Linked DNA regions of Alkalihalophilus pseudofirmus. Each later gene encodes a partner of the first gene's protein in a complex. Links are inferred from orthologs where the notes say so. Each region holds a gene or a part of one and is shown on either strand. Other genes may lie near its edges.

Evidence for each region.
Region 2: the proteins of uvrB (region 1) and pcrA are in contact, whole or in part, in a crystal structure (PDB 7EGT), measured with the Thermus thermophilus proteins. The link is inferred for Alkalihalophilus pseudofirmus from one-to-one orthologs. Residues at the interface, in WP_096411307.1 of Thermus thermophilus: Glu23, Leu25, Arg26, Asp27, Gly28, Glu29, Arg30, Phe31, Arg55, Glu326, Asp327, Phe328, Glu379, Ser382, Gln383, His398, Gly400, Arg401; in WP_096412145.1 of Thermus thermophilus: His654, Arg656, Phe657, Gln666, Asp668, Glu669, Lys680, Arg681, Leu682, Ser683, Lys685, Tyr686, Ala687.

The regions. Positions count from the first base shown.
Region 1 is NZ_CP117835.1:3,563,793-3,578,818, reverse strand. Bases 9,251-12,233 are described here. They hold uvrB (excinuclease ABC subunit UvrB), read left to right. Parts: upstream 9,251-9,745; coding sequence 9,746-11,722; downstream 11,723-12,233. Other genes in these bases: uvrA (excinuclease ABC subunit UvrA), read left to right, coding at 11,728-12,233; PQ478_RS18825 (DUF2198 family protein), read left to right, coding at 9,360-9,584; PQ478_RS18830 (PDZ domain-containing protein), read left to right, coding at 9,251-9,324. Outside these bases: nitrite reductase large subunit NirB, read left to right, coding at 1-1,665; assimilatory nitrate reductase catalytic subunit NasC, read left to right, coding at 1,732-3,870; PQ478_RS18840 (NarK family nitrate/nitrite MFS transporter), read right to left, coding at 3,927-5,450; PQ478_RS18835 (S41 family peptidase), read left to right, coding at 5,890-7,353; more of PQ478_RS18830, read left to right, coding at 8,134-9,250; more of uvrA, read left to right, coding at 12,234-14,613; PQ478_RS18810 (DUF4097 family beta strand repeat-containing protein), read left to right, coding at 14,755-15,026. UniProt on the Escherichia coli protein: The UvrABC repair system catalyzes the recognition and processing of DNA lesions. A damage recognition complex composed of 2 UvrA and 2 UvrB subunits scans DNA for abnormalities.
Region 2 is NZ_CP117835.1:395,562-410,594, reverse strand. Bases 7,045-10,034 are described here. They hold pcrA (DNA helicase PcrA), read right to left. Parts: upstream 9,659-10,034; coding sequence 7,430-9,658; downstream 7,045-7,429. Other genes in these bases: pcrB (heptaprenylglyceryl phosphate synthase), read right to left, coding at 9,761-10,034; ligA (NAD-dependent DNA ligase LigA), read right to left, coding at 7,045-7,414. Also shown: PQ478_RS02160 (ABC transporter permease), read right to left, coding at 1-932; PQ478_RS02155 (ABC transporter ATP-binding protein), read right to left, coding at 932-2,461; PQ478_RS02150 (BMP family lipoprotein), read right to left, coding at 2,679-3,800; PQ478_RS02145 (CamS family sex pheromone protein), read right to left, coding at 4,190-5,371; more of ligA, read right to left, coding at 5,408-7,044; more of pcrB, read right to left, coding at 10,035-10,447; PQ478_RS02125 (bile acid:sodium symporter family protein), read right to left, coding at 10,660-11,631; PQ478_RS02120 (hypothetical protein), read right to left, coding at 11,705-12,313; PQ478_RS02115 (ribonucleotide-diphosphate reductase subunit beta), read right to left, coding at 12,300-13,334; PQ478_RS02110 (ribonucleoside-diphosphate reductase subunit alpha), read right to left, coding at 13,349-15,033. UniProt on the Escherichia coli protein: A helicase with DNA-dependent ATPase activity. Unwinds DNA duplexes with 3'-5' polarity. Translocates on single-stranded DNA with 3'-5' polarity. Initiates unwinding more efficiently from a nicked substrate than double-stranded DNA.

The DNA.
Region 1 (15,026 bases):
GACGGATCAGAAGCAGCTGCAGATATAGTCGTCATGGCTGCCGGTGTCAGACCTAATATACAGTTAGCGATAAATGCTGGAATTGAAACAGGAAGAGCGATCATAGTGAACGATTATCTTCAAACTAGTGCGCCTGATGTATATGCAGTTGGCGAATGTGCAGAACATCGAAATAAAGTATATGGACTTGTTAAACCATTGTATGAACAAGGAAAAGAGCTAGCTAAACATATATGTGAAGTTGATTCACACGGTTATCATGGTTCTACTTTATCAACTAAACTAAAAATATCTGGAGTGGAAGTGTTCTCAGCCGGAAACTGGCTAGAGGACGATACAACTAAAACGATTATTCATTATGACGAAGATGAATATATTTATAAAAAAATTGTTTTAAAAGATGACAGGGTTCAAGGAGCCATAATGTTTGGAGATGCCAATGCCTCAAATAGATTAATTGATTACATTTATAAGAAGAAAGCAATAACAGCTAAGGAAAAGAAGCTTTTAATGCAGGAAGGTTCAAAAGAGCTTTCAGAGATAACTACAATGGAAGGTACAGCGATTGTTTGTAACTGTAATGGGGTTTCAAAAGGAGAAATAATTGAAGCTGCTCAAAAACAGGCGTTAACAACAATTGAGGAAGTGAAAAAGTGTACGAAGGCTTCTAGTGCATGCGGCGGATGCAGACCCTTGGTTGGTGATTTATTGATATACATGCAAAGTGATACGTTTAAAGAAGTAAAAGAAGAACGTTCCTTATGTTCTTGTACTTCATTAACAGATGAGGAAGTAGTAACAAAGATGCAAATGCTGCAGCTTGACTCTTTTGAAGAAGTCACCTCTAGGCTGGGCTGGTCAAATAAAGAAGGATGTTCACAATGTGTTGCGGCGATCGATTATTATGTGAGAATGCTTAACCCTGGCTATAATCAGGTGGAAAAATCACTAGTTTTTTTTGATCACTCTAATGCGGTAAGGCAAAATGATGGATCTTACATCATTTCCCCACAAATGAATGGAGGGTTCACAAATGCAAACCAACTAAGAAGAGTCGCAGATTTAATGGAAGAATACCTTATTCCACAAGCTTTCATAACAGAAGAACAAAGACTTTCATTACTAGGTGCTCCTGAAGATGCTCTATATGCAATATATAAGGAAACCGACCTTCCATTAATGAGGAAAGATGCAAATATAGTTCAAGTGATTAATTTATGCAAGGAGAATCATAATTGTACATGTACAAAGCAGGAAGTTTTCGAATTAGCTATAAAAATGGATCAAATAATTAGTGATGTTAAGACGCCCCATCGTATAAAAGTCAGGATGTCTGGCTGTTTAAATAATAAAACAAGAATTGGATTAGAGGATATAGGGATTGTTCGCTCTGATCTTGGTTGGGAAATTTATGTAGGTGGACTGTGTTTAAATGAGTTTAAGGATGAACAGCTGCTATATGTAGCCAATTCTGAAAATGAAGTCCTAGAAATAGTACTATGTCTGATTGAATATTATCGCCAAACCGCGAGATATAGTGAACGGCTTTTTGAGTGGGTGGACCGAATGAACCTTTTACATGTACGGGAGATTTTAATAGATAACGAGCTGCGGACAGAATTACAAGAAAATTCAGAACTTAAAAGTGGATACGTAGGTAACTAAGGGAAGGTATCAGTTACAGCGTGCACTTTACAATAACTATAATACATTTTGAAGGAATGATCGTAGATGACTGAACTTTTATTACGTTATTTTAGAAAAAAGCAAAAAGAGGCCGAAACTGAAAAGATATACGATACTCAATGTCCTTTCTGTAGTATGCAGTGTAAAATGCAGCTGATTGAGCAATCGACAGTTACACGCAAAAAATATCAAACAATTGCTAAGAATAATCCAACGTCAGAAGGGCGCCTTTGTATAAAAGGGTTACATGCACATCAACATGCCCTACATAAAGATCGAATAAAAACACCATTATTAAATGTAGACGGGGAATTCCAGGAAATCTCATGGGAGGATGCTCTTAAACTAATTAAAGAGAAGTTCACAGCCATTCAATCCTTCCATGGGAAAAATGCTCTTTCTGTTTATGGCAGTGCAACCATTACAAATGAAGAAGCCTATCTGCTTGGCAAGTTTGCACGTGTTGCTCTTCAAACTAAATATATCGACTATAATGGTCGTCTCTGTATGTCATCAGCAGCCTCAGCCGCGGCTCGGACGTTTGGAATGGATCGTGGTTTTACCAATAGCATAAAGGAGATTGAAGGTACAAGATGTATCATATTAGCAGGAACTAATATTGCTGAATGCCAGCCAACGATGATGCCTTACTTTGAAAGAGCAAAAGAGAATGGCTGCTTTATCATAGCGATTGACCCAAGAGAGACGATGACAACAAAACTAGCAGATGTCCACTTGAAGGTAAAACCTGGGATGGATGCAGCATTAGCAAATGGATTATTAAAGGTTATTATTGAAAAAGGACTAATAGACAACTCATTTATAGAACAAAGGGTAGCTGGTTTTGATGAAGTGAAAAACCATGTAGCTTCCCTTGACCTTGAAGAGATTGCAAGGTTAACAGGTGTTGAGAGCAAACTAATCGAGCAAGCTGCTACTGTGTTTGGAAAAGAAGAAACAGGCATGATTTTTACAGCAAGAGGAATTGAGCAGCAAACAGATGGTTCGATCTCAGTAAGGAATTTCTTGAATATTCTTTTGACTACTGGAAAGATTGGTAAAGCTTATTCAGGGTTTGGAGCTGTTACAGGTCAGGGCAATGGTCAAGGCGCTAGAGAACACGGCCAAAAAGCAGATCAGCTTCCAGGCTACAGATCAATTGAAAATGAAGAGCACCGTAAGTACGTGGCAAACATCTGGGGAGTTAAAGAGGAGGATTTACCTCGCAAGGGGGTCTCAGCTTTTGAGATGTTTGAAAAAATGGATGAAGGCGACATAAAAGGTTTGTTTCTTATGTGTTCAAACCCAATAGTATCCAATCCTAGCTCTGCTTTTGTGAAACAAGCTATAGGGAAGTTAGACTTCTTCGTAGCTGTAGATATGTTTATTTCAGAAACAGCCCGCTTAGCCGATTTGATATTACCTGCAACTTCTTATTTAGAAACCTCAGGCACAATGACAAATGTTGAGGGCAGAGTGACTTTAAGGGAGGCGAGCTTTCCATTATGGGCAAATGCTAAGCATGATTGGCAAATTATTTGCGAAGTGGCTCAAACACTTGGATATGGTGACTATTTTTCTTATAGTACTTCTGAAGAGATCTTTGAAGAATTAAAGGAAGCTAGCAAAGGTGGAATAGCTGATTACTCTGGGATTACGTATGATCGTCTTAGAAAGGAAAAAGGAATATTATGGCCTTGTACAGACGAGCTGCATCCTGGCACAGAACGATTATTTGAAAAAAGTTTTGCCCATTCTGACGGGAAAGCAAAAATGATTCCCGTCCCTAATAAAGCAGAAGTTGAAAAGGAAGCACCATCAGAAGAGTTTCCTTTGTATTTAACAACAGGAAGAGTAATGTCTCACTATTTAACAGGTGTTCAAACACGTAAGAGCTCTAGTCTTGCTGCACGAGAATTTGAGTCTTTCATGGAGATTCACCCAGTAACGGCGAAGAAATATAATATTAACGACCAAGCTTTGGTTAAAATTGAGTCAAAACGAGGAAATATTATAGTTAGGAGCAGGTTGAGCGATTCAATTCGTGAAGATACAGTCTTTGTGCCGTTTCACTGGGAAGAAACCCAAAATGTAAATCAATTAATCTCAAAAAAACTAGATCCTACTTGCAGAATGCCAGGGTTTAAGGTTAGTGCAGTGAGAATACGTTCAGTTACAACATGATAAAACAATCTATTAAAAACCGCTCTCAGATTTGCTTTGAGAGCGGTTTTTAACGACTATAAAGCTTTTCTTTTAAGCTCTTTTCCATTGATTATTTGAGGAATTTCTTCTTCTTCTCCTGATGTTAATTCATCTGAGGAAAGATAGTATTCCTCACTAAATGAATTTTTAGGTTCTTCTAGTGTAAAGAAGCAAATAATAAAGCTGGCTAATGCCCCTGTGGCAAGGATAAAAAAGAATTGTTGAGGCGTTACAAAAGTGTAAAGAGTTAAGTAAATAGTAGCCCCAACGTTTCCGTATGCTCCAGCCATTCCTGCTATTTGACCTGTTACTCTCTTTTTAATCATGGGAATCACGGCAAAGGTAGCTCCTTCTGCACCCTGGATAAACATTGAAGTTAAGACGGTAATGGCAACAGCAAATATAAGCGGCCAGTTAGAGTCCATAAAACCCATTCCAAAAAGACCGAGGGTGATTCCAAACATGTAAATAAGCATAACTTTTCTTCTGCTGCCCATTCGATCAGATAGTATTCCGCCAAGAGGTCTAGCTAACAAGTTAACAAAGGCGAATGAGGCTGCTATTAGTCCTGCTTGAGAGGCAGAGAGAGAAAAGGTTAATTGAAAAAACATCGGAAGCATTGAAACGATGGCTAATTCAGCACCGAAATTAGCAAAGTAAGTACTGTTTAGTGCACCGACATTTTTAAAGTTATAGCGGTCATCCTCAGGTACTCCTTTTTTCAAGATAGGTATATTCACTTTTAAAATCATAAAAATTTGATAGACAAGTGTGATGCCTATTACTGCATACACAAGATAAAGAGCCGTATCTGAGATGAAACCAAGGTTTGCTAGTCGCCACGCACTAAGGGCCAATGCTCCACCAAGAGGTAACGTCCAGAAAATTAATTGAACGAGATCCCCCCAGGTGCTTACTTCTAAAGCTCCAGTTCTTTTAGGTCTAATAAACTCTTTTCCATCTGGAGTATCTTTAACATTAAAGTAATAAATGAATCCATAAACAAAACAGATGACTCCTGTGAAAGCTAATGCATATCTCCATCCTTCATCTCCACCTAATAGAGTAAGGGCGAACCAAGGAAGAAGCATAGCAGCTACTGCTGAACCGAAATTTCCCCAGCCTCCATAAATACCTTCTGCAAATCCAATACTTTTTGGAGGGAACCATTCGGCAACCATTCTAATTCCAATTACGAAACTTGCACCAATACTTCCAAGCACTAAACGGGCGATCATTAATTGTGCCCAACTATCTCCAAAAGCAAATACGATAGCGGGAAAGGACATTATAATCAGTAAGGCTGAATAGACCTTTCTAGGACCATATTTATCTAATAACGTACCAATAATAACGCGTGCAGGTATGGTTAAAGCAACATTACAAATGCCAAGCGCAGCAATATGCTGAGGTGTTAACCAGTCCATTGTTTCAAGCATTGTTGTTGCAAGAGGCGCCATATTATACCAAGTGAAAAAGGATATAAAGAAAGCGAACCATGTAAAATGCAATACCTTGATTTTTTCATTCTTGAATCTGAAGAGCTCAGTTACAGTCATTTAACTAGTCCTCCTAAAAGTAGGTTTATTCGCTAAGTATGTTTATACATTAAAAAAATATAATTGTCAGAATATTCGGCAGGAAATGTCACATAGTTTCTATCCATTTTTATTTGTAAAGGAATTCGCAATCGTTCTTTGACAATCTTTCATACTATAAACACTCATCCTCTTTTGACTTACGAAACGTCCTTGTTTAAAATGGAAGTATTAGATAGAAACGACATAAAACGTACAAGCCACACATAAGATGAAGGTAAAGTAGGGCATTGCACATGCGCGTGTAATGCCTTTTATTGCACATGAAAGAGTGTTCGGGGAAATTAATGCACGCATACCGCTCAACATATGCGTTTTTTCTTGAAATGTTTTGCAAAATCGTAACAAACAAGATAATCAATCGGCCCTTGTGGTTTGAGGTCAAGTGGGAGTGGTGAGGATGAATAGCAAGAAATTGCTTCTCATACTAGTCGCTGTAGTGGCGATCGGCTTAGGAAGTATCTTTTTATTTACAGGCTCATTTGCATTAGAAGGAAATGAGAGGGCGTCAACAACTGATCCAGATAATCAGCCTGCAGAAGAGGTTCAGCTAGAGGATATTGAATCACTTGAGAAGATTGCGAAGACATTCGCCATTATTCAAGAGCAATATGTAGAAGATGTGAGTGAAGAAGAGTTGATTCAAGGGGCCATTGAAGGAATGCTTGATACGTTAGATGACCCTTATTCAGTGTATATGGATCAAGAAACGGCAAACCAATTTGTCGAGTCATTAGGTTCAAGCTTTGAAGGGATCGGAGCAGAGGTGAGCATGACAGACGGCACGGTGACAATTGTTGCCCCGTTCCGTGAGTCACCGGCAGAACAAGCAGGTCTTCAGCCAAACGATAAAATTATTGAAATTGACGGAGAGTCAACAGACGGTTTATCGCTTTATGAAGCCGTGTTGAAGATCCGCGGAGAAAAAGGAACAACTGTAACGCTTACAGTAGACCGTGCAGGAGCAAGCGAATTTTTAACGATTCCGGTTGTACGAGATGATATTCCAATTGAAACAGTAAGAGTCAGCACGATTGAGCGTGACGGGAAAACGATCGGAATGCTCGACATTACCTCGTTCTCTGTTGATACAGCTGAACGTTTTGAAGAGGGTTTGGCGGAATTAGAAGCACAAGGTATTGATGGACTATTAATTGATGTTCGCGGAAATCCGGGTGGCTACTTAGATAGCGTGGAAAAAATCGGTAAGCTGATTATTCCTGGTGGAGAACCAATTGTTCAAATTCAAGATCGTGCAGGAGAGCGTGTTCGTTACGTATCTTCATTAGATGAGAGAAAGCCGTATCCGATTGTCGGTTTAACAGACCGCTCAAGCGCATCAGCATCAGAGATTTTATCAGCTGCTTTAATTGAAGCAGGTGATTACGATGTAGTCGGTGAGACGACATTTGGTAAGGGGACAGTACAGCAAACAATTCAACTTGGTGACGGAAGTGAATTGAAGCTCTCCTTATTCAAATGGCTGACATCAGCTGGGAATGATATCAATGGTGAAGGGGTCGAACCTACTGTTGAAGTGAAGCAGCCAGATTATTTCTATTCTGCACCTCTAACAGGGGATGAGACACTGACGCTTGATATGATGAACGAACAGATCCGTAGTGCTCAAACAATGCTTAAAGGACTTGGTCATGAGCCTGGCCGCACAGATGGGTATTATGATGAACAGACCGAGCAAGCTGTTCGTGCGTTCCAAAAAGCACAAGGGCTGAGTGAAACAGGTGAAATTGACGAAGAAACAGCAGGCACATTGCAGCAGCTCATCGTTGATGAAGTCCGCGATGAGTCTAATGACAAGCAGCTGCAAACAGCGATTGAGTTAATTTTGAAACAAGCGAATTAATGACGAAGAGGCTTGGATGAAACGAAGTCTCTAACTGGGCCCTTATGGTGTACTTTTTAGTACTGATAAGGGCCTTTTTTATGGAGAATTCAACCTCGTTTTTAAGTTCATGGGTTAGAGCGGACTCGCCGCTCCTGAAATATGCTTCGCTTTTCGCGGTGAGCTGCTGAGCCTCCTCGGGCTTTAGCCCTGTGGGATCTCAGCCCTGCTCTAGGCACCGCAGAAGTCTTCGCATATTTCATCCGCTAGGTTATTGCATTGAGTAATCCTTATGCGGGGCCATTAAGTTGTAGTTCGGTTCAATTTATAAAAGGGCATACATCCATTGGTTTATTTTCTAAGATGATTGATCAGTTGTTTGAATAGGAGCACTATATAACCTCCTCGCTCCGTTGATTGGAGCGGAGGGGACTCGACTCCTGCCGGAAGTGCGTGGCCATGGGAGACCCCACAAGAGTGAAACGATGAGGAGGCTCCCGGACCGCCCGCGGAAAGCAATTGCCTGCAGCGGAAATCAACAATTATTGCAGGTAGGGCGCTTTAGTAGCTTTAGGTGCGTGGCCATGGTGATCCCGTATGAGTGAAGCTATAGGTATGCTCCCGGTCAGCCTGTGGAAAGCGTGTGCTTGCAGCAGAGATCAACAAATGCTGTCAGGGGGAGCTGTTCACCCTCTTCTTTGTAGGAAATTATCAAAAATCACAATTTCTCATAGATCCTTTATCTCTTTTCCCCTTATATAATGTAGAATAGAGAGAAAGAGTTCTGGAGGCGTTAGATGTATGATGATCGACATTCTGAAAAGCTTGGGACTTACGATTGGCTCATTTTTCGCCAACCCCATCTTGTACATAGGATTATTTGTGATTTTTTTAATTGCGCATCGCCGCGTTCAAAAAGAACGGGTAGCATTTCATACGCGTGTGACAGATAAGATTGCTGACTTTGTCATACCGTTCTTGCCAGCATTATTGATCGGTCTTCTTATTTCAGCCGCAACGCTTGGAATCGGAATTGTGATCACGATGGAAGTGGTTTTTGTCATGATTGCGGCTTCGATTGTGATGGTATTAACTACATCAGTCAGGTGGATGTCACCTTCTTATATTATCGGCCTGACACTTTTAGCTGTGGCGTTTGCACCCGTATTTACTGAGGTTAGTATGCTGCAAAATATCGCTGCTTTTCTGAGCGGCTTCCCGCTGCATTATATAGCTGTTATTCTTGCTCTGTTAGCAATTGGGGAAGGACTCCTTATTTACCGTAATGGAGATGTGTATACATCGCCTGGTGTTGAACGAAGTAAACGCGGTAAATGGGTAGGATTTCAAGAGGCTAAACGATTATGGATTGTTCCGGTCTTCTTCTTTGTACCGACAGGAATCATTCCTGGCTTTGAGTATTGGCCGGTATTCTCTTTAGGTGAGACAAGCTTTCAGCCGATCCTGTTCCCTGTCCTAGTAGGGTTTGGCCAGCGTGTTCGTTCCGCTCTTCCGAAAGAGCCTATTAAGATGATGGGCATGCGAGTGGCAGGGCTTGGGGTGTTTTTAGGCATTCTTGCAGCAGCGAGTTATTGGTATCCGTTTGTAGCAGTACTGGCTGCTTCCCTTGCGATCATTTTACGGGAAGTATTATGGATGCTTGCCAAGGCTCGTGATGAGGCAGGTCCATCATTTTACGGCTCAAGGGATAAAGGCTGCGTCATTTTAGGGGTGATCCCAAATAGTCCTGCAACCAAAATGAAACTGCAAGTAGGAGAGACAATAGTTAAAGTGAATGGTCAAACCGTCCATGATGAGAACAGTTTCTATGAGGCGCTTCAGCTTAATGCTGCTGCCTTCTGTAAAATAGATGTGCTTGATCATTCCGGGGAAGTTCGATTTACCCAAGGGGCCCTTTATGACGGAGAACATCATCAGCTAGGCGTATTATTAGTAAAGCAAGACTATCAATTGCAAGATTCGGTGGTTTAAGCTTGAGATAAAGTAAAGGAGAAATCGTATAGAGCATGTCAGAAATATTATTAGCACTGTTCGCCCCGTTCTTGCTAATGGTCATCACCACAAGAGTAACCTTTAGTTTGGTCGGAGCAAGTATTGTCACATGGATGGTCATTCTGTCTGTCATCAGTGTGTATGATAAACCTTGGTGGCTTTTGCTGATCGCCATCCCATCATTTGCAGCAGGAGTTCTTATCGCTAAAAAAGTATTAATCAAACGTCCAGGTATGTAGCAGAGAGTCGAGAAATCGGCTCTCTTTCTTTATTTAAATACTACACAGTTTCAAATTTAAGGAAAATAAATGGGGACGTACGTTCTTATTATTTGCTTTTAACCTAGCTGGTTGTGATATACTATTGCTAAGAGATCATAGGTTCGTGAGGAGGTTTTTTGGTGGATCAGACATTTGAACTTAACTCGCCTTATCAACCAGATGGCGATCAACCCGCTGCGATTAAAGAGATTGTAGCAGGGATAAAAGAAGGAAGAAAGCATCAGACTTTGCTTGGTGCAACAGGTACAGGTAAGACATTTACGATGTCTAATGTTATACAAGAAGTAAACAAGCCCACATTAATTATCGCCCATAATAAAACTCTTGCAGGCCAGCTTTATAGTGAGTTTAAAGAGTTCTTCCCAAACAATGCTGTAGAGTATTTTGTCAGCTATTATGATTATTACCAGCCAGAAGCTTACGTCCCTAGTTCTGATACGTATATTGAAAAAGATGCAAGTATAAATGAAGAAATAGATAAACTTAGACACTCGGCTACAAGTGCGCTTTTTGAGAGGAAAGACGTCATCATTATTGCCAGTGTCTCTTGTATTTACGGCTTAGGTTCGCCTGAGGAGTACCGCGACTTAGTCGTGTCTCTTAGAACTGGAATGGAGCTGGACCGTAATGCTTTATTGCGTAATTTAGTAGACATTCAATATGACCGAAATGATGTCAATTTCACGCGTGGTACGTTCCGAGTTCGCGGCGATGTCGTAGAAATTTTTCCGGCATCTCGTGATGAACAATGTATTCGTGTGGAGTTTTTTGGTGATGAAATAGACCGGATGACAGAAGTAGATGCGCTGACAGGTGAAATCAAAGGCGAGCGAAATCATGTAGCCATTTTCCCGGCATCCCACTTCGTTACCCGTGAAGCAAAGCTTAAAAAAGCGATTGCTAATATCGAAATAGAACTTGAAGAACAGCTGAAGAAAATGCATGAGGAAGGGAAGCTTCTAGAAGCGCAGCGTCTTGAACAGCGAACGCGCTACGATTTAGAGATGATGGCTGAAATGGGTTTTTGTTCAGGAATTGAGAACTACTCACGTCACTTAACATTGCGCGAAGCAGGGGCTACCCCTTACACGCTGATTGACTTCTTTCCTGAAGACTTTTTACTGATTGTCGATGAGTCTCATGTTACACTTCCGCAAGTTCGGGGAATGTATAACGGAGACAGGGCTAGAAAAGAAGTACTCGTTAATCACGGATTCCGTCTGCCTTCAGCGCTCGATAACCGGCCTTTAAAATTCGATGAGTTTGAAAAGAAGGTTTCCCAAAGCGTCTACGTTTCAGCGACACCAGGTCCGTATGAACTTGAACACACGCCGGAAATGGTTGAGCAGATTATTCGTCCGACAGGCTTACTCGACCCAACCATTGACGTGCGCCCGATCGAAGGCCAGATTGATGATATGATCGGCGAAATTAATGCTAGAGTTGAGAAAAATGAACGAGTGCTTGTCACGACACTGACGAAAAAAATGTCTGAGGATTTAACGGATTACTTAAAAGAGATCGGCATTAAAGTACGTTATCTCCACTCAGAGATTAAGACGCTTGAACGAATCGAAATTATTCGTCAGCTGCGGATGGGAACGTTTGATGTGTTAGTCGGCATTAACTTGCTGCGTGAAGGGCTTGATATTCCTGAGGTGTCTCTTGTTGCGATACTCGATGCTGATAAGGAAGGGTTCTTGCGTGCAGAACGTTCATTGATTCAAACGATAGGACGTGCTGCTCGTAACTCTAATGGTCATGTCATTATGTATGCAGATAAGATGACTAAATCGATGCAGATCGCCATTGATGAAACGGCAAGACGCCGCAGCATTCAAGAAGAATATAATGAAAAGCATGGCATCACCCCTAAAACGATTCAAAAGAAAATTCCAGAGGTGATCCAGGCAACAATTGTATCGGATGAAGACGGCGAAACAACAGCCGCACCGAAGACGAAGTTAAGCAAGAAAGATAAAGAAGCGATGATCGAACGAATGGAAAAAGAAATGAAGGATGCTGCCCGCGAATTAAATTTTGAGCGTGCTGCAGAGCTTCGTGATTTATTATTAGAGCTAAAAGCGGAAGGGTGAACAGGATGGCATTAGAAGAAATCGTCGTAAAAGGAGCTCGCTCACATAACTTAAAAAATATTGACGTGACGATTCCGCGCGACAAGCTTGTCGTATTAACAGGCTTATCAGGCTCAGGTAAATCTTCACTTGCCTTTGATACGATTTATGCAGAAGGGCAAAGAAGATATGTTGAATCCCTTTCTGCCTATGCTCGTCAATTTTTAGGGCAGATGGATAAACCTGATGTTGATGCAATTGAAGGCCTTTCACCAGCTATCTCAATTGATCAGAAAACAACAAGCCGCAATCCAAGATCTACTGTCGGTACAGTAACAGAAATCCATGATTATCTGCGGCTTTTATATGCACGTATCGGAAAACCAGTTTGTCCCAAGCACGGGATTGAAATCTCTTCGCAGACGATTCAGCAAATGGTGGACCGCCTTATTGAATATCCAGAGCGGACGAAAATGCAAATTCTAGCACCGCTCGTATCAGGGCGGAAAGGAACGCATGTGAAGGTGCTTGAAGACATTAAGAAGCAAGGCTTTGTCCGTGTGCGTGTTAACGGAGAGATGCGTGAAGCAGCCGAGGAAATTGAGCTGGAAAAGAATAAAAAGCACAGCATTGAAGTCGTTATTGACCGAATTGTGATCAAAGAGGGCATTCATACTCGTTTAGCTGACTCACTTGAAACGGCGCTGCAATTAGCAGACGGACGTGTACTTGTTGATGTAATTGGTGAAGAAGAGCTGCTCTTCAGCCAGCATCATGCATGCCCTGAGTGCGGCTTTTCGATCTCAGAACTTGAGCCGCGGATGTTCTCGTTTAACAGTCCATACGGCGCGTGTCCAACATGTGATGGACTTGGTTCAAAGCTTGAAGTGGACTTAGAGCTTGTGGTTCCTGACAGATCAAAAACACTTCGTGAGCATGCAATCGCAGCCTGGGAGCCGACGAGTTCACAGTATTATCCGCAGCTCTTAGCGGCAGCTGCTGATCACTACGGGATTGATCTCGATCAGCCGGTGGAACAAATACCTGAAGCTTTATTTGATAAAGTGCTCCATGGAAGCGGACGAGAGAAGATCTTCTTCCGATATGAAAATGAATTCGGACAAGTGAGAGAAAATGAGATTGTTTTTGAAGGGGTAGCGAACAATATTTCACGCCGCTATCATGAGACAAGCTCTGATTATATCCGTGATCAAATGGAAACGTATATGACGCATAAGCATTGTCCTAGCTGTAAGGGCTACCGTTTAAAGAAGGAAGCTCTAGCTGTAAAGATTAATGGAACACATATTGGTGAGGTTTCCTCTCTTTCAGTAAAAGAAGCGAAAGAGTTTTTTGAAAACCTAGAACTGAGTGAGAAGGATTATGCAATTGCTCGCCTTATTCTAAAAGAAATTAATGACCGTATCGGTTTTTTGATAAATGTTGGGCTCGACTATTTATCTCTATCGCGTGCAGCGGGTACCTTATCAGGCGGTGAGGCGCAGCGTATTCGTCTGGCCACCCAAATTGGATCATCGTTAATGGGTGTTCTCTACATTCTTGATGAACCGTCGATTGGTCTTCATCAACGTGATAATGACCGCTTAATTCAAACGCTTGAACATATGCGGAATCTTGGAAACACCCTGATTGTGGTTGAGCATGATGAGGATACGATGATGGCAGCTGACTATATTATTGATATTGGTCCAGGTGCAGGCGTTCACGGCGGACAGATTACGGCACAAGGGACGCCAGAAGAGATTATGAAAGATAAAGAGTCACTTACAGGCCAGTATTTATCCGGTGAAAAATTTATTCCGCTGCCAACAGAACGCAGAAATTCTGACGGGCGCTCATTTACTGTGAAAAAAGCAAGCGAAAATAACTTGAAAAATGTTTCGGTTACATTTCCTCTCGGGCTATTTATGGCCGTAACAGGCGTTTCAGGCTCAGGAAAAAGTACCCTTATTAACGAGATTGTGTATAAATCGTTGGCTCAAAAGCTTCATCGTGCGAAGGACAAGCCAGGGAAACATAAAGAAATTGCTGATATCGATGAAATTGATAAAGTTATTGATATTGACCAGTCGCCGATCGGCCGTACACCTCGTTCAAATCCGGCCACGTATACGGGAGTGTTTGATGATATCCGCGATGTGTTTGCGATGACAAACGAGGCAAAAGTGCGCGGATATAAGAAAGGCCGCTTCAGCTTTAATGTGAAAGGCGGCCGCTGTGAGGCTTGCCGCGGAGATGGGATTATTAAAATTGAGATGCATTTCCTGCCTGATGTATATGTGCCTTGTGAAGTGTGCGAAGGGAAACGTTATAACCGTGAAACACTTGAAATTAAGTACAAAGGAAAGACAATTTCTGATGTGCTTGAAATGACGGTGGAAGAGAGTGTAGAATTCTTTGCTAACATCCCGAAAATTAAGCGGAAGGTTCAGACCTTGGTCGATGTTGGGCTTGGCTACATTAAACTTGGCCAGCCGGCAACGACTTTATCAGGAGGGGAAGCGCAGCGTGTGAAACTTGCTTCTCAGCTTCATCGTCGTGCGACAGGCAGAACATTATATATTTTAGATGAACCAACAACAGGGCTGCATGTGGATGATATTGACCGTTTATTAAAAGTGTTGCAGCGACTTGTCGATAATGGGGATACAGTCCTTGTTATTGAACATAATTTAGATGTGATTAAAACGGTGGACCATATTATTGATCTAGGACCTGAAGGCGGGGACAAAGGCGGTCAAATTGTCGCTGAAGGGACACCAGAGCAAGTGGCTGAAACAAAAGCTTCTTATACCGGCCGCTATTTAAAGCCGATACTAGAGCGTGATCGTAAACGGATGGAAAATCAAATGAAGGATCAAATGGAAGAAAAAGAGTTACAAAAAAGCTAAAAGATGAAACATGATCGCAGGATCATCCGTAATACAATAGAAGATGACAACAGAAAAGGTGCGTGCTTTTAGTGCGTACCTTTTCTACTAAGTATTATAGAAAATCTGACATGAGCTACATTAATTAAGGAGGCTTTAACGATGGAAGAGCGGAAAATGATTTTGAAGATGATCGAGGATGGTAAAATTACAGCTGAAGAGGGCATTAAGCTTTTAGAAGCGATGGATACGAAAGCAGAACCTGAACAAAGGCGTGCTGAGCCAGCTTCTCTAATAACAGATGTGAATTGGGATGAGGGAGAAGAGTATAAGAAGCGCAACCGACAATCCTCTTCTGCTGAAAATCGATTTGCAAGCTTCATTGATACGGCACTCCAGAAAATTAAAGACTTTGATTTAGACTTTAACTTTGG
Region 2 (15,033 bases), 3.2 Mb from region 1 along the record:
TTTAGGGCACCAATTTTTAATCCACCGAACAAGAAAGAAGCAAGTACTACACCAATTGCTGTATTTGCACCAAGAAGGGCAACAGCGATTCCGTCAAACCCTAAGCCTGAGAAGCCGGATAAGATACTCATGTAGCCGTATGTTCCAAGTCCTTCCATAGCTCCAGCCACACCAGCGAACCCGCCGCTGATTAACATCGATAAAATAATATTGCGTTGAACATTCATTCCCGCATATTGGGAGGCATGTTGGTTAAGTCCAACCGCACGCAGTTCGTATCCTTTTGTAGTTCTCCATAAAATAAACCACATGATTACACACGCTAAGATCGCAACAACAAATCCCCAGTGCAAACGTGAGAAGTCTGTTAGTGATTGTAAAAATGGAGAGGAAAGAGAAGCAGACTGATTAATCGATTCAGTTCTCTCACCCGGTACAAGTAAATAAGAACGAATAATAGCATTCGCTGTATAAAGCGCAATGTAGTTCATCATGATTGTAACAATAACTTCATGCACTTGAAATTTAGCTTTAAGCAAACCTGGAATAAAGCCCCAAAGTGCACCAGCAAGGGCACCAGCTAAAATCGCCATTGGCAGGTGAAGCACTGCCGGAAGATCAAAAGCAATCCCCACATAAACCGACGCCAGCCATCCGACAATCAGCTGTCCTTCAACCCCGATATTTAATAATCCAGTTCTAAAGGCAAATGCTACCGCTAAACCTGCAAGAATGAGCGGTGTCATCATACGAATCGTTTCACCAAGATAATACGTATCGCTGAAGATCCCTCTAATTAGCGCTGAGTAGCCCGTAATAGGATTGTAACCACTTACTAACATAATGATTGCCCCAATAAAAATACCTAGAAAAACGGCAATCAAAGGGACAGACCATGACAATAACCTTCCTTTAGGAAGCAACTTCGCCATCACTGTGCTTCACCCGCTTTCTCTTTCTTCCCGCCTGCCATAAGCAGCCCGAGCTCTTTCTCATTTGTTTTATCTGCATCAACAATCGCGACGATCTGTCCTTCATACATAACCGCAATCCGGTCACTCACATTTAGGACTTCATCTAACTCAAGTGACATTAATAAGACTCCACGTCCCTTATCACGTTCTGAGATCAGCCGCTTATGAATAGATTCAATTGCCCCTACATCAAGACCACGTGTCGGCTGTGCCGCAATTAAGAAGTCAGGCGAACGGTCTACTTCACGAGCAATAATTGCTTTTTGCTGATTACCGCCCGAAAGCGCACGTGCCGGTGTGTATTCTGAAGGCGTTCTAACATCAAAGTCTTCAATTAATTCTTTCGCCTTCTTATAAATTTCTGGATAATTTAATACGGTATTTTTTGAGTAAGGCTTTTGGTAATATGTTTGCAAAACAATATTTTCACCAATCGCAAAATCAAGGACTAACCCGTGCTTATGGCGATCTTCAGGAATATGCCCGATTCCAGACTCTGTTACCTTACGTGGTTTTAGGCCAACTAACTCTTTGTTGTTCAATTTGATTGAGCCCTTATCGGCTTTACGCAAGCCCGCAATGGCTTCAATAAATTCAGATTGCCCGTTTCCATCTACCCCGGCAAGACCGACAATCTCTCCAGCTTTAATTTCAAGGTTAAGGGATTTTACAGCATCCACACCGCGTGAATCTTTAACAGTTAAGTCTGTTACAGAAAGCACTGTTTCTTTAGGAGCTGCTGGTGTTTTATCCACTTTAAAATTAACTTCGCGTCCTACCATCATAGCAGCAAGCTTATCCTGATCTGTTTCACTTACTTCAACTGTTCCAATCCCCTTACCACGGCGGATAACCGTACAACGATCACATACAGCCATAATTTCTTTAAGCTTATGAGTAATTAAAATAATTGACTTCCCTTCTGCTACAAGGGTCTTCATAATTCCAATCAGCTCTTGAATTTCTTGAGGGGTCAAGACAGCTGTCGGCTCATCAAAGATAAGGATATCAGCGCCGCGGTACAGCGTTTTCAAAATTTCTACACGCTGCTGCATTCCGACTGAAATGTCTTCAATCTTCGCATGAGGATCGACCGAAAGACCATAACGCTCTGAGATCGCTTTAACTTCTTTTGCAGCCTTTTTAATATTAACGACTCCAAATTTAGTCGGTTCATTTCCCATCACAATATTTTCAGTAACTGTAAATTTATCTACTAACATAAAGTGCTGATGCACCATTCCAATTCCAAGACGATTGGCAATGTTAGGGTCTGTAATTTCAACTTTTTCACCATGTACGCGAATTTCCCCGCGCTCAGGTTGATATAAGCCGAACAGCACGTTCATCAGTGTTGATTTTCCAGCTCCATTTTCACCAAGTAAGGCATGAATCTCACCCTTTTTAAGCTGGAGTGTAATATTATCATTGGCTACAATGCCAGGAAACTCTTTACGGATGTTATTCATCTCAATAACATAACTCATTGGATTCACTCCTTACATATTTAAGAGAAGGTATGTTAATCGCTGATTGCATGTTTGATCGTTTAGCCAAAAAAGAGGCAATGATGGATTGGGCAAACAGCAATCCGTCATTGTCCCTTCGTACTAAGAGATTGTCATTTCATACCATCTGACTCTTTAAGGTAAAACAAAGGCTAGTGTAATACTAGCCTTTGCTTCTGTATAACTATATCGTTGCTTATTCTAAGCCGTTTAGGTACTCTTCGTACTCATCATCTGTTTGAGGTACGCTGATATCACCTGATTGAATTTGTCCTTTGTAATCTTCAACAGCAGATAAAGCTTCTTCAGAAACGTTATCTGTAGAAGGAGCAATACCTACAGCATCTTCTTCAAGACCATACTCTAGAATTTCGCCGCCAGGGAAGTCTCCATTCATTGTTTGCTCAGAAACGATTGCAACAGCAGTATCTACACGTTTAACCATTGAAGTAAGAGTGACAGATTGACCATCGCCGTATTCGCCTTCTTCGTGTTGGTCACGGTCAACACCGATTGCCCAAACATTTTCTCCGTTACGTGCACGGTTGATTGCTTCTGTGAATAATCCGTTACCAGTTCCGCCTGCAGCGTGATAGATGATGTCAGCGCCTTGGCTGTACATTGTGTTTGCGATTTGAGAACCACGAGATGCATCGTTAAAGCTCTCTGCATATTGAACTAGGATTTCAGCATCTGGATTTACTGCTTTAACACCAGCTTTGAATCCATTTTCGAACTTCTTGATTAGACCACTTTCAACTCCGCCGATGAAACCTACTTTATCGCCTTCTGTTTGAAGACCAGCAATAACACCAACAAGGAAAGAACCTTCATGCTCTTTAAATGTTACGTTAGCAATGTTGTCATACGTCTTTTCTTCAGCATCAAGAACCACTGTATCTACAATAGCAAGCTGCGCATCTTCAACTTGCTCAGCAATTGTACGAATCGCATCTTCCATTAAGAAACCAATACCCCATACAAGGTCAGCATCTTCACGAACTAAGTTACGTAAGTTTGGCTCGAAATCATCCATTGTTTGTGATTGAAGGTAACGGTAGCCAGTTCCTTCTTCAAGTCCAACTTCTTCACCAAATGCAGATAAACCTTCCCAAGCTGATTGGTTAAATGATTTATCATCAATTCCCCCAACATCTGTAACCATTGCTACTTTAAAATCTCCAGCTTCAACTGCTTCTTCAGATGAGTCATCCCCACCATCAGCAGGTGTTTCTTCTGCAGTATCACCTGATCCACAAGCAGCAAGAGCAACAGCGGCAGCAACAGACAGTGATAATGTACGTAACCACTTTTTCATTTTATTTCCCCCTTATAAATGTTTGCATGAGAGCACACAAATTAGTATGGCATATTAACAGGATTATTTAGCCATGACCTAAGAACGATCATACCCGCTTTCACCCTGCTTGTCCATCTATTTTGTAAGCGCTATCTTGCAGGCTTGGCGTTGGTAAGACATCAGACTTCTTATCTCTGTGAACAACCATCACCAAACGTCATAAATATATCATGATCTTAGACAATAATAAATACTTTTTTTCATTGTTCACAGGTTTTTGACACACTTTATCCGAGAAAGCGAATTCAATGTGTTATCTATATGGTAATAAATAGATATAGAGTGTCTTTATAGTAAAAAAAGACCCCTTACATAAGGAGTCTTCGAATGATTCATTTATACACGATTTACTCAAATACATGAATAAATGGTTCCTCACCCGGATTTCGGACAACCATACTTTCTTGCTGTCCGCCAACTGAGGTCACATATAAATTCACTTTTACATTTTGATTGTTAATACGCTGGTTGATCACATCTGCCGCATATTGAGTTAATGCTACAATCTCAGCCTTCCCTTGAAAACGCAGCGGCACCTCAATCGTTAATTCCTGCAATTGATTATCCACGTAGTAGCCGCGGCCAACTACCCCGACATACGTATCAAAGAAGCTTTGTATATCATCTTTAATTTGACCGAAAGAAGCTGCATCATTGCTTACATCTTCATTAGCAGCACTTGATGGGAACAAATAATACCGTTCATTCATGCGCTGCCACCGCTCAAGGCCTTCCCCTGGCTGTGCCGTTGCCTGCATAAAATAGTTTCCTGGAATGGTGGATTGACGAGGCTGCTCGCGGAATAACGCTACTGTAATCGGTACCCTGTCAAACACGCCATCTTCGCGGTTAGGATCACGCAGCCTTTGCACGATTAAGTCAGCGATACGCTGCCCCTCTTCTTCCATTTTCTCCTGGCTGATTGGTGTTTCATAGAAATAGTAGCGCCCTTGCTCATCTTCTACCCTGAAGTTATAAACACTATTCATAGATAGGCCAATAACGATACCGCCAAGTTCATAATTCCCCTGTTCACTTCTAACTAAATAATTATGCTCTAAAATATGTGATAAATAACGAGGCTGATTCTCCTCTTGTTCACGTAAGGTCTCCCCTTCGCCAAGCTCTGGGTTTAACCCTTGTTGATTTTCTACTTGGTCATAACGCATTAACCAGCTGTTAATCTCATTTCTATTAATAAACTGTCCTTCACGAAAGAAATAGTTTTCTGGATCAAACTGCTCTTTCGCAATTTGCGTAAGCCCCATTTCTAAGTTATCAAGGTCTAAGCGGTTGTAAACGACCGCATTACCAAAACCTCTAGACTGGCCGTGTAAATATGATCCATCATAAAGCACACTTTGGTAGTAATTCTCAGGTGTTGACACACGTGGAACAATATCTACCACCTGTTCTTCTTGCTGCGATTCTTCTACAACGACTTCATCGGGTTCTTGCTGAAACATCGGGAAACACCCCGTTAAAAACAATAGTCCCGTTAAGGAGACCAGCCCCAAACGTCTTACCATTGTAACTTTCCTCCTCTACACCTGCACTAAAAAAGACTACGTAAGCCCTTTTAACAATGCAGCCTCATCCCAAATCTCAATTCCTAGCTCTTCGGCTTTCTTTTTCTTTGAGCCGGCATCTTCGCCTGCAATCACTATATCAGTCTTCTTACTAACACTGCCAGTGACTTTTCCACCAAGTGTTTCAATTTTTTCTTTCGCTTCATCACGTGTCATCTCATAAAGCTTCCCTGTTAATACAACTGTTTTATTGGCAAACGGGCTTTCAGCAGCCTCCGTACCACTAACTGGCTTAGGTCCCTTATAACTCGTATTTACCCCATATGATTGCAAACGTTTGATTAACTCTTTTACTTCATCTGTTTCAAAAAAGCGCACAATGGATGCCGCCATTTTCTCGCCGATTTCGTTTACAGCGACCAGGGCCGCTTCATCTGCTTCGATAATCGCTTCAATTGATTCAAATTCCATCGCAAGCGTCTTTGCTGCCTTTGAGCCGACAAAACGAACCCCCAGGCCAAACAACAGCTTTTCAAGCGAGTTCTCTTTTGAAGCTTCGATCGCCTTCAGTAAATTATCAACAGACTTCTCCCCCATACGTTCAAGCTTTAACAGCTCAGAACGATCTAATTGATAGAGATCTGCGACGGTGTGAATTAATTTATGATCAAATAATTGAGCAATGACCTTTTCTCCCAATCCATCAATATTCATCGCTTGTCTTGAAACAAAATGAATTAAGCCTTCACGAATTTGTGCCGGACATTCAGGATTAATGCAGCGAAGTGCCACTTCCCCTTCTAAACGAACTAGCTCGCTTTCACATTCCGGGCAATGAGTAGGCATGCTGAAGTCCCTCTCTCTGCCGTCACGGCGGTCCGTCAGCACATTCACTACTTCAGGAATAATGTCGCCTGCTTTTTTCACGATCACTGTATCTCCAAGCTTCACATCCTTCTCACGGATCAAGTCCTCATTATGTAAGGATGCGCGCTTAACTGTTGTACCAGCTACAACAACCGGATCAAGAATAGCCGTCGGTGTCACAACCCCTGTTCTGCCTACACTAAGCTCGATATCACGAAGAATTGTTACGACTTCTTCTGCTGGAAATTTAAACGCAGTTGCCCATCTAGGGCTTTTCGCTGTAAATCCAAGCTCTTTTTGTTGTTCGATGGAATCAACCTTGATGACAATCCCGTCAATTTCATAAGGGAGATCTGCACGTTTATCTAACCACTCATTTGTATACTCAATGACTTCTTCAATTGTCGGACAGTGCTTGCTTTCATTATTGACTTTAAATCCAAGCTCTTTTAGGTAAGCGAGGCCTTCGTGATGAGAAGCAAGGTCTTGGCCTTCTGCGTTACCGATCGCATAAATAAAGATCGACAAGTTCCTTTTCGCCGCAATTTTAGGATCTAATTGGCGCAAAGATCCGGCCGCTGCGTTACGAGGGTTAGCAAATTTCTCTTCCCCCGCCTCGCTTTTCGCTTCATTTAATGCTTCAAACGATTTCTTCGGCATGTACGCCTCTCCGCGCACTTCAAGACTTGCTTCTTGCTTCAGCTTTAACGGAATCGCAGGAATCGTTTTTAAATTATTCGTAATATCTTCACCGATTGTTCCGTCTCCGCGAGTTGCTCCGCGGACGAACTTCCCATTCTCATACGTGAGTGAGACAGCCAGTCCATCAATTTTTAGTTCGCAGCTATACGTTACATTATCGCCTACACGCTCGCGCACACGGCGGTCAAAGTCACGCAGGTCTTGATCATTGAAGGCATTTCCAAGACTGAGCATCGGAATTTGATGTTCTACTTTTTCAAAGAAAGGAAGAGGTTCCCCGCCTATACGCACGGACGGAGAATCCTCACTCACTAATTCTGGATGCTCTCCTTCTAGAGCAATCAACTCTTGCATTAGCTGATCATATTCGGCATCCGTTACAAGCGGCTGGTCAAGAACATAATAGTGATAGCCATACTCTTCTAATTTCTCTCGCAGCGTTTGCACACGCTTTTCTGCCTCTTGTCGGTCCATACTCTTCTTCCTTCCCTATTGCTTAGTAATTGGGGCAAACTTAGCAAATAAACGCTTCACACCAGTAGGCTGAGGGAAAGCAATATCAAGCTCAACAGCTTCGCCTTCACCTTTGATGCTGACAACGGTCCCTACTCCCCATTTTTTGTGCTCTGCTTTATCTCCAACAGCCCAAGCAAATTGATCACCGCCCGTTGAAGTCGATACAGATGCACGCACTTTAGGTTTTGCTGCTGGAGCAGAGGCTGTACCGCGTGACGCTTTCATCCAAGCCGGTGTTGGTTTATCCTCGTTCACTTGTTCAAGACACTCTTCTGGAATCTCTGAAATAAAACGAGACGGCGGGTTTGTATTTGTCTTACCATATAAGGTCCGCATCCTTGCATTCGTTATATAAAGCTGCTTTTCAGCTCTCGTAATCCCTACATAGGCAAGGCGGCGCTCTTCTTCCATTTCTTCTGCCTCAAAAAGCGAGCGGCTATGCGGGAAGATCCCTTCTTCCATACCAATCAAGAATACTAGCGGGAACTCCAGCCCCTTTGCAGAATGCAGAGTCATAAGCGTGATCGCATCCTTAGGTTTTCCTTCATTTTCATCGTCAAGCTTGTCAATATCTGCGACAAGCGCAAGATCTGTTAAGAATGCTACTAATGATTTATCATCATTTGATTTTTCAAATTCATTCGTAACCGTTATAAACTCATCAATATTCTCAAGACGGCTCTGTGCCTCGATCGATTGTTCGTTGCGGAGCATATCACGGTAGCCTGTCTTCTCTAGCAGTTCCTCGACTAACTCAGTCACAGATAAATACTCCTGCATTTGAATCCAGTGAGAAAGTTGATCTCTAAAGTCTTTTAATTTGCCGACCGTACGTGCTGTCAGGCCTACCTGCTCAATTTCCTGCAAGGCAGCAAATAGAGAAAGGCCTTGTTCAACAGCATACGCTCCAATTTTATCAACAGTTGTCGCACCTATGCCTCGTTTTGGAACGTTAATAATCCGCTGCAAGCTGATATCATCGTCAGGGTTGGCAATAAGACGCAGATACGCAAGAACATCTTTAATTTCTTTACGATCATAGAACTTAGTGCCGCCGACGATGTTGTACTCAATATTAGACTTCACAAAATATTCCTCAATTACACGTGACTGAGCATTAGTTCGGTAGAGAATCGCAATATCTGAGTTAGTGTGCTCCCCGCTTCTCGTTGCTTCACGGATCTTCTCGACTACAAACTGTGCTTCCGATTGCTCCGTATCTGCCCCGTAGTAACCAATCTTCGGGCCGTCGTCATTTTCTGTCCATAGATTTTTCGGTTTACGGTTAAAGTTGTTCTCAATTACTTTATTTGCTGCATTTAAAATCATTTTGGTTGAGCGGTAATTCTGCTCTAGTAAAATTACGGTCGCATCCGGGTAATCTTCTTCAAAGGATAAGATATTAGCAATATCCGCCCCCCTCCAGCGATAGATCGACTGATCGGAATCCCCGACAACGCAGATATTTTCATATTTATCACTAAGCATTCGGACAAGCATATACTGTGCTTTATTCGTATCTTGATACTCATCTACCAAGATGTACTGAAACTTGCGTTGATAGAATTCTAAAACCTCTGGTACAAGCTTGAACAGCTCGATCGTCTTCATGATAAGATCATCAAAATCTAAGGCGTGATTTTTCTTTAATTGTTTTTGGTACTCCACATATACTTCAGCTGCCGTTTGATCATATGGTCCCGTTGCTTGACTCATGCAGTCATCAGGCTTCTTTAATTCATTTTTCCAGCCGCTCATTGTTCCAAGGATGCTTCTTGGATCAAATTTCTTAGGATCAATGTTCTTGTTTTTTAGAATTTGCTTTATAACAGATAATTGATCTGAGGAATCTAGAATTGTGAAATTACGGTTGTAGCCGATGCGGTCAATATCACGACGCAAAATACGGACACACATCGAGTGAAAGGTAGAAATCCAAATATCTTCAGCTACCGGTCCAACAAGTTTTGCCACACGATCTTTCATTTCTCGTGCAGCTTTATTTGTAAATGTAATCGCTAGTACGTTCCACGGCGCAATTGCTTTTTCACGCAGCAAATAAGCGATGCGATGGGTAAGAACCCGTGTCTTTCCACTTCCCGCGCCAGCCATTAGTAATAACGGACCTTCCGTATGAGTTGTTGCTTGTCTCTGCTCAGGATTTAAGCCTGAGAGCATTTTTTCTATGATCTTTTCTTGCATACTTCCACCACCAAACAAATGTTCTTAGTTTATAGTCTACAATGCCTTACCAGTTGATGCAATCGAATGTCCAGCCGACTTCTGCTTTTAATGTACATTCTATTAAGATTTCGTTGCTTTAACTGTTTCTAATGCAGCCTTTAAATCTTCATAAATGATATTTCCTACAACAATCATATCCGCTGCTTCAGCCATCTCTTGTGCCTCTTTTAGTGAGTTAATGCCACCGCCGTAGACGAGCTTCGTTTCATTTAATACGTTTTTCACCTGGTGCACCAAAGAAGGATCTCCGTATGTCCCGCTGTATTCAATATAGAAGATGGGAAAACGGTAGAGGTTCTCAGCCATTCTTGCATAAGCCAACACGTCTTCTACATCAATGTCCGTATTTGCTTCTGTCACTTTAGCAGCTTTGGCCTCGGGATTTAAAATGCAATACCCTTCCATCACAATCTCGTCCCAGTTCATGATTGCTCCGTACTCTTTGATCGCTTGATGATGCAGTCCTTGTATCCAGTCAACGTTCTGGCTGTTCATCACAGACGGGATAAAATAATAGTCAAATCCAGGTGTGATTGCTTCAAGATTTGAGATTTCAAGAGCAGCCGACACAGAGTAACGTCGTACACGAGCTAACAGCTGCAACGTGTTATCCAATGTCACCCCATCAGTCCCGCCAATAATTAAGCCATCTGTACCTGATTCACAAATGGCTTCTAATTCTTCATCATTTATTTCTTTATTTGGATCTAATTTAAACACATGCTTCCATTCCTTAAATTCAAGCATGAATCTTCAACTCCTATAATCTACCCTCTTCTATGCAGCAGGGTTCGCTATGCTTATCTTGTGATTCTGAACGTCATTATATCAAAATCCAAGCCCCTTGTCGCCCGGCAATAGGAACCTAAACCAAACACTCAGTCTCCCAAATAAACAAAAAGCTCCCTCCCATACTTTCTAAGTCAAGGGAGAAAGCTTTTTCATTTTATAGAGATTGACTACCCTGCTTGTTTCGCTTCTGCTTCTTGCTCACTTCCATTTTTCTTTCTAGACCAGATTGAGACTAGCGCTGGTCCAGATACATTATGCCAAACAGAGAAAATAGCGCTTGGCAGAGCCGCGAGCGGCGAGAAATGAGCTGCCGCAAGCGATGCCCCGAGCCCAGAGTTTTGCATCCCGACTTCAATGGAGATCGCTCTGCGTTTGGCTTCATCGAGTCCGCATAATTTAGCTGTTACATATCCAAGGAATAATCCGAAGCTATTATGAAGCATTACAGCTAAAAAGACGAGTAAACCTGTTTGAGCAATATTCGCTTGGTTTACCCCGACAACCGCGAGTACGATTGCTAAGATTGCTGCAATGGAAATAATCGGCAACGTCTTCACACTGCTCTCCACAGCTTTCGGGAAGAAGCGTCTTGCAAGCAAGCCAAGAGCAATAGGGATAATGATCACCTGAATAATAGATTGAAACATTGCACCAGCATTTACAGGAAGCCATTGTCCTGCTAACAGCAATAAAATAGCCGGTGTTAATAACGGCGCTAGCAGCGTTGAAATAGACGTCATAGCAACAGAAACTGGCAGGTCCCCTTTAGCTAGGTACACCATAACATTAGAGGCGGTACCGCCAGGACAGGCGCCGACAAGAATTAATCCTACTGCAAGTTCAGGCGGAAGCTGCAGTAATACAGCAATCGCATAAGCAACTAATGGCATAATCAAAAATTGAGCAATCACACCAATCACTACAGGTACCGGCTTCTTAGCGACAACACTAAAGTCGACAGCTCTCATCGTAAGACCCATTCCAAACATAATCACACCTAAGAGAAGCGTGATATGAGGGGCGATCCAAGTAAATAACTGCGGTGCAGAAAACGCAATAAAACTACATAAAATAATAATAAGAGCAAAATACTTACTCATCCACAAACCAATTTTTTCGATCTTTCCAACCGGTTGCATCGAACCCCTCCTTTTCAAATATTTAAACAATTCTAACTTTAAAAGAAGGTGAATGCAACCTTATTTGGTGAAATTATCTGACAATATTTGATATTGGATTTCCGCTTAACTCAAGAAAGCGCTTAACAATTTCACTGGATACATCTCTTCCAAATCGGACCATCATGAAGTTATCATGATAATTCATAATGTCAGGTTCATTGGTCAACACCTCTTCAAAACCTCCTTTCATCAGCAGCTTTTGGAGAAGCTTTTTGTATAGAGCACTATCACCATTAAGAGAATCCAAATCCCAGTGCCACCGGTATTCTAGTGATATAAGGATATTCTTCTCATAGTCGCCTTGATCGAGTAAGGCTGTTAATAATGAACTTGCCGCCTGCTGGTTTCTATACGGAGGCGCCACCTCAACCACACCTAATACACGTATCTCTTTCATTTTCACCCAACGTTCATATGGCTCAGGCGATAAAATCAGCGCATAGCCCACAATTAACTCTTCTGTATAAGCTAAGGCTAGATTCACATCCAATGTTTGAAAGGCATTCAGCATCGCTAGCTGCTGTTCACTTGGCAGCCTGAATTGCCCTAGCCCATTGTGAAACCGGTATTTCTGCAACAGCTTCCCGACGAGGGGGCGGTCAGCTGTTACAGATACCGTCTTGTTTTTAGAGTTCATCAAAGCCGTTGTCACTTGAAACTTTCGCATATTGTCGTGATTTTTGTTCAAAGAAATCACTTTTTGCCGCATTTACATCCTCGTAAGCCTTAATCCATTTAAATACATTTGTACAATGCTCAGGAAAAATATGATCGTAGCCGAGCTGCTTTGCTCTTTTATTTGCAATGAATTTTAAATAGGACTCCATCTCATCAGAGGTTACGCCTTCAATCTGCTCACCGATGATATAGTTGAACCATTTCAATTCAAGCTCCACTGCCGTCGTTAGCGACTGTTTGACGAAGGATTCCATCTCTCTATTGTTTAATTCAGGATGCTCTTCAAGTAATTCTTTAAATACATTCGTAAATAAATACACATGAAGCTGTTCATCACGGTTAATATAATTAATCATCGTTGAAGTAGACACCATCTTCTGGTGTCGGGCGAGGTTGTAGAAGAAGGCAAAGCCTGAATAAAAATTAACTCCTTCTAAGATCACATCGTAAACAATCGATCTTGCCAATGTATCTGGTGTAGGGTTATCTGCAAATTCCTCGTACCCATCTACAATAAATTCATTTCTCTCTTTTAGGACAGGATCATTTTTCCAGTAATCGAAAATCTCATCCTGCGTCGCTTTTGGTACAAGACTTGAGAGCACATAGGAATAGCTCTGGTTATGAACGACCTCTTGAAATGACAGCACACTCATTAATGCAACAAGCGATGAATCTGTTAAGTAATCAGCTACCTTTAATGAATAATCCGTTTGTACACTATCTAGGAAAGCAAGAAGGCCGATAATCTTTTTAAAGGCCTCTTGTTCTGTTTCTGTTAGATTCTGAAACTGCTTGGCATCATGGCTCATATTAATTTCAAAAGGCGTCCAGAAATTAGCGAGCATGTTTTTATAGAGAGGATAAGCCCAGCTGAACCGTACATCATCCCAATTCAATACATTTGAACTTTCCCCATTAATAATTCCTGTTGAAGCATTCGGGGCGTGTGGATTATAAAGTTTTCTTTTTTGAAGTGTCATTTCATTTCCTCCTCTTAACTTGAACAGCTTTCACAGTCATCTACTGAAAGCGACGTTGAGCGAACGTAATACGTTGTCTTTAGCCCTTCTTTCCATGCAAGCAAATGTAGATCAAGGAGCTCTTTTGCTTTGACGTTGTTTGGAACATATAGATTAAATGAAATTCCTTGGTCGACATGACGCTGACGAGCCGCATTTTGACGGATGCTCCATGTTTGGTCAACTAGGTGAGCCGGCTTATAATACCAAGTGGTCCGAGAGTTGAGGTCAGGCGCCACAACAGGAATACGATAATTTTTCTTCTCTTCCACGTAATATTTTTGGAACAAAGGATCAATAGAAGCAGTAGAACCAGCAATAAGAGAAGTCGTTGCATTTGGTGCCACAGCCATCACGTACCCGTTTCTCATGCCATGCTTTGAAATGAACGAACGAATCTCATCCCATTCTGCGCCTTCGTATCCACGTTCACTAAAGAACTCGCCCGTTTGCCAATCAGACCCTTCATAATGCGGATAGGCACCTTTTTCAGCCGCTAATTCTGCACTAGCTTTAATCGCCGCTTGATTAATCCGCTCATATACACGCTCCACTTCCTTAACAGATTCCTCACTCTCCCAAGCGATCCCTCGCTTCGCCAAGTGATGATGCCATCCGTACGTACCAAGGCCGATCGCTCTGTACAGTTTGTTCGTTTTCTCTGCTTGTTTTACGCCGATTGAATTTTGATCAATCACATTATCTAGCATCCTTACTTGAATCTTCACGACCCTTTCTACCACATCATCTGAAAATACTTGAGCCAGCGACAATGAGCTTAAATTACAGACCACATAATCTCCCGGCTGCTTCTTAATCGAAATCGTATCGTCCTCAAGTGTTTCTTCCACAACGGTTGTCGCACTCATATTCTGCATAATTTCAGTACACAAATTAGAGCCGTAAATCATTCCTTTATGCTTGTTTGGATTCAGCCTGTTTGCTGTATCCCTGTAGAACATAAACGGGCTTCCTGTTTCAAGCTGAGAGAGCATAATTCGTTTCATAACTTCGATCGCTGGAATTTCTGTACGCGACAGTTCATCATTCGCTGCACATTGCTCGTACCTTTTACGGAACTCTCCATTTCCTTTTTTCTCATCATAAAAATCTTCAAGAGAGAATCCCATTTTCATCCGAACTTCATGGGGGTCAAACAAATACCAAGTATCTCTCTTCTCAACAGCCTCCATAAATAGATCTGGCAAAGATACAGCTGTAAAGAGATCATGAGTTCTTTGACGCTCGTCCCCGTTATTTAATTTCGCATCGAGAAAAGCAAAGATATCTTTATGCCAAACATCCAGGTATACCGCTATAGCGCCTTGCCTCTGGCCAAGCTGGTCTACGCTGACAGCTACGTTATTTAGCTGCTTCATCCAAGGAATAACGCCTGAGGAAACATTTTTAAATCCACGAATCGATGAACCTCTTGCACGAATCTTCCCTAAATACATACCAAGCCCGCCGCCGTTCTTACTCACAGTTGCCGCATCGGTACAGCTATCGAAAATCGACCTTAGATCGTCTTCCACCGTATCGATAAAGCAGCTTGAGAGCTGGCCTCCCGCTTTGCCGGCATTACTCATTGTCGGTGTAGCGACTGTCATATATAAATGTGAGAGCGCCCAATAGGCTTCCTTTACCAATTCAAGCCGGG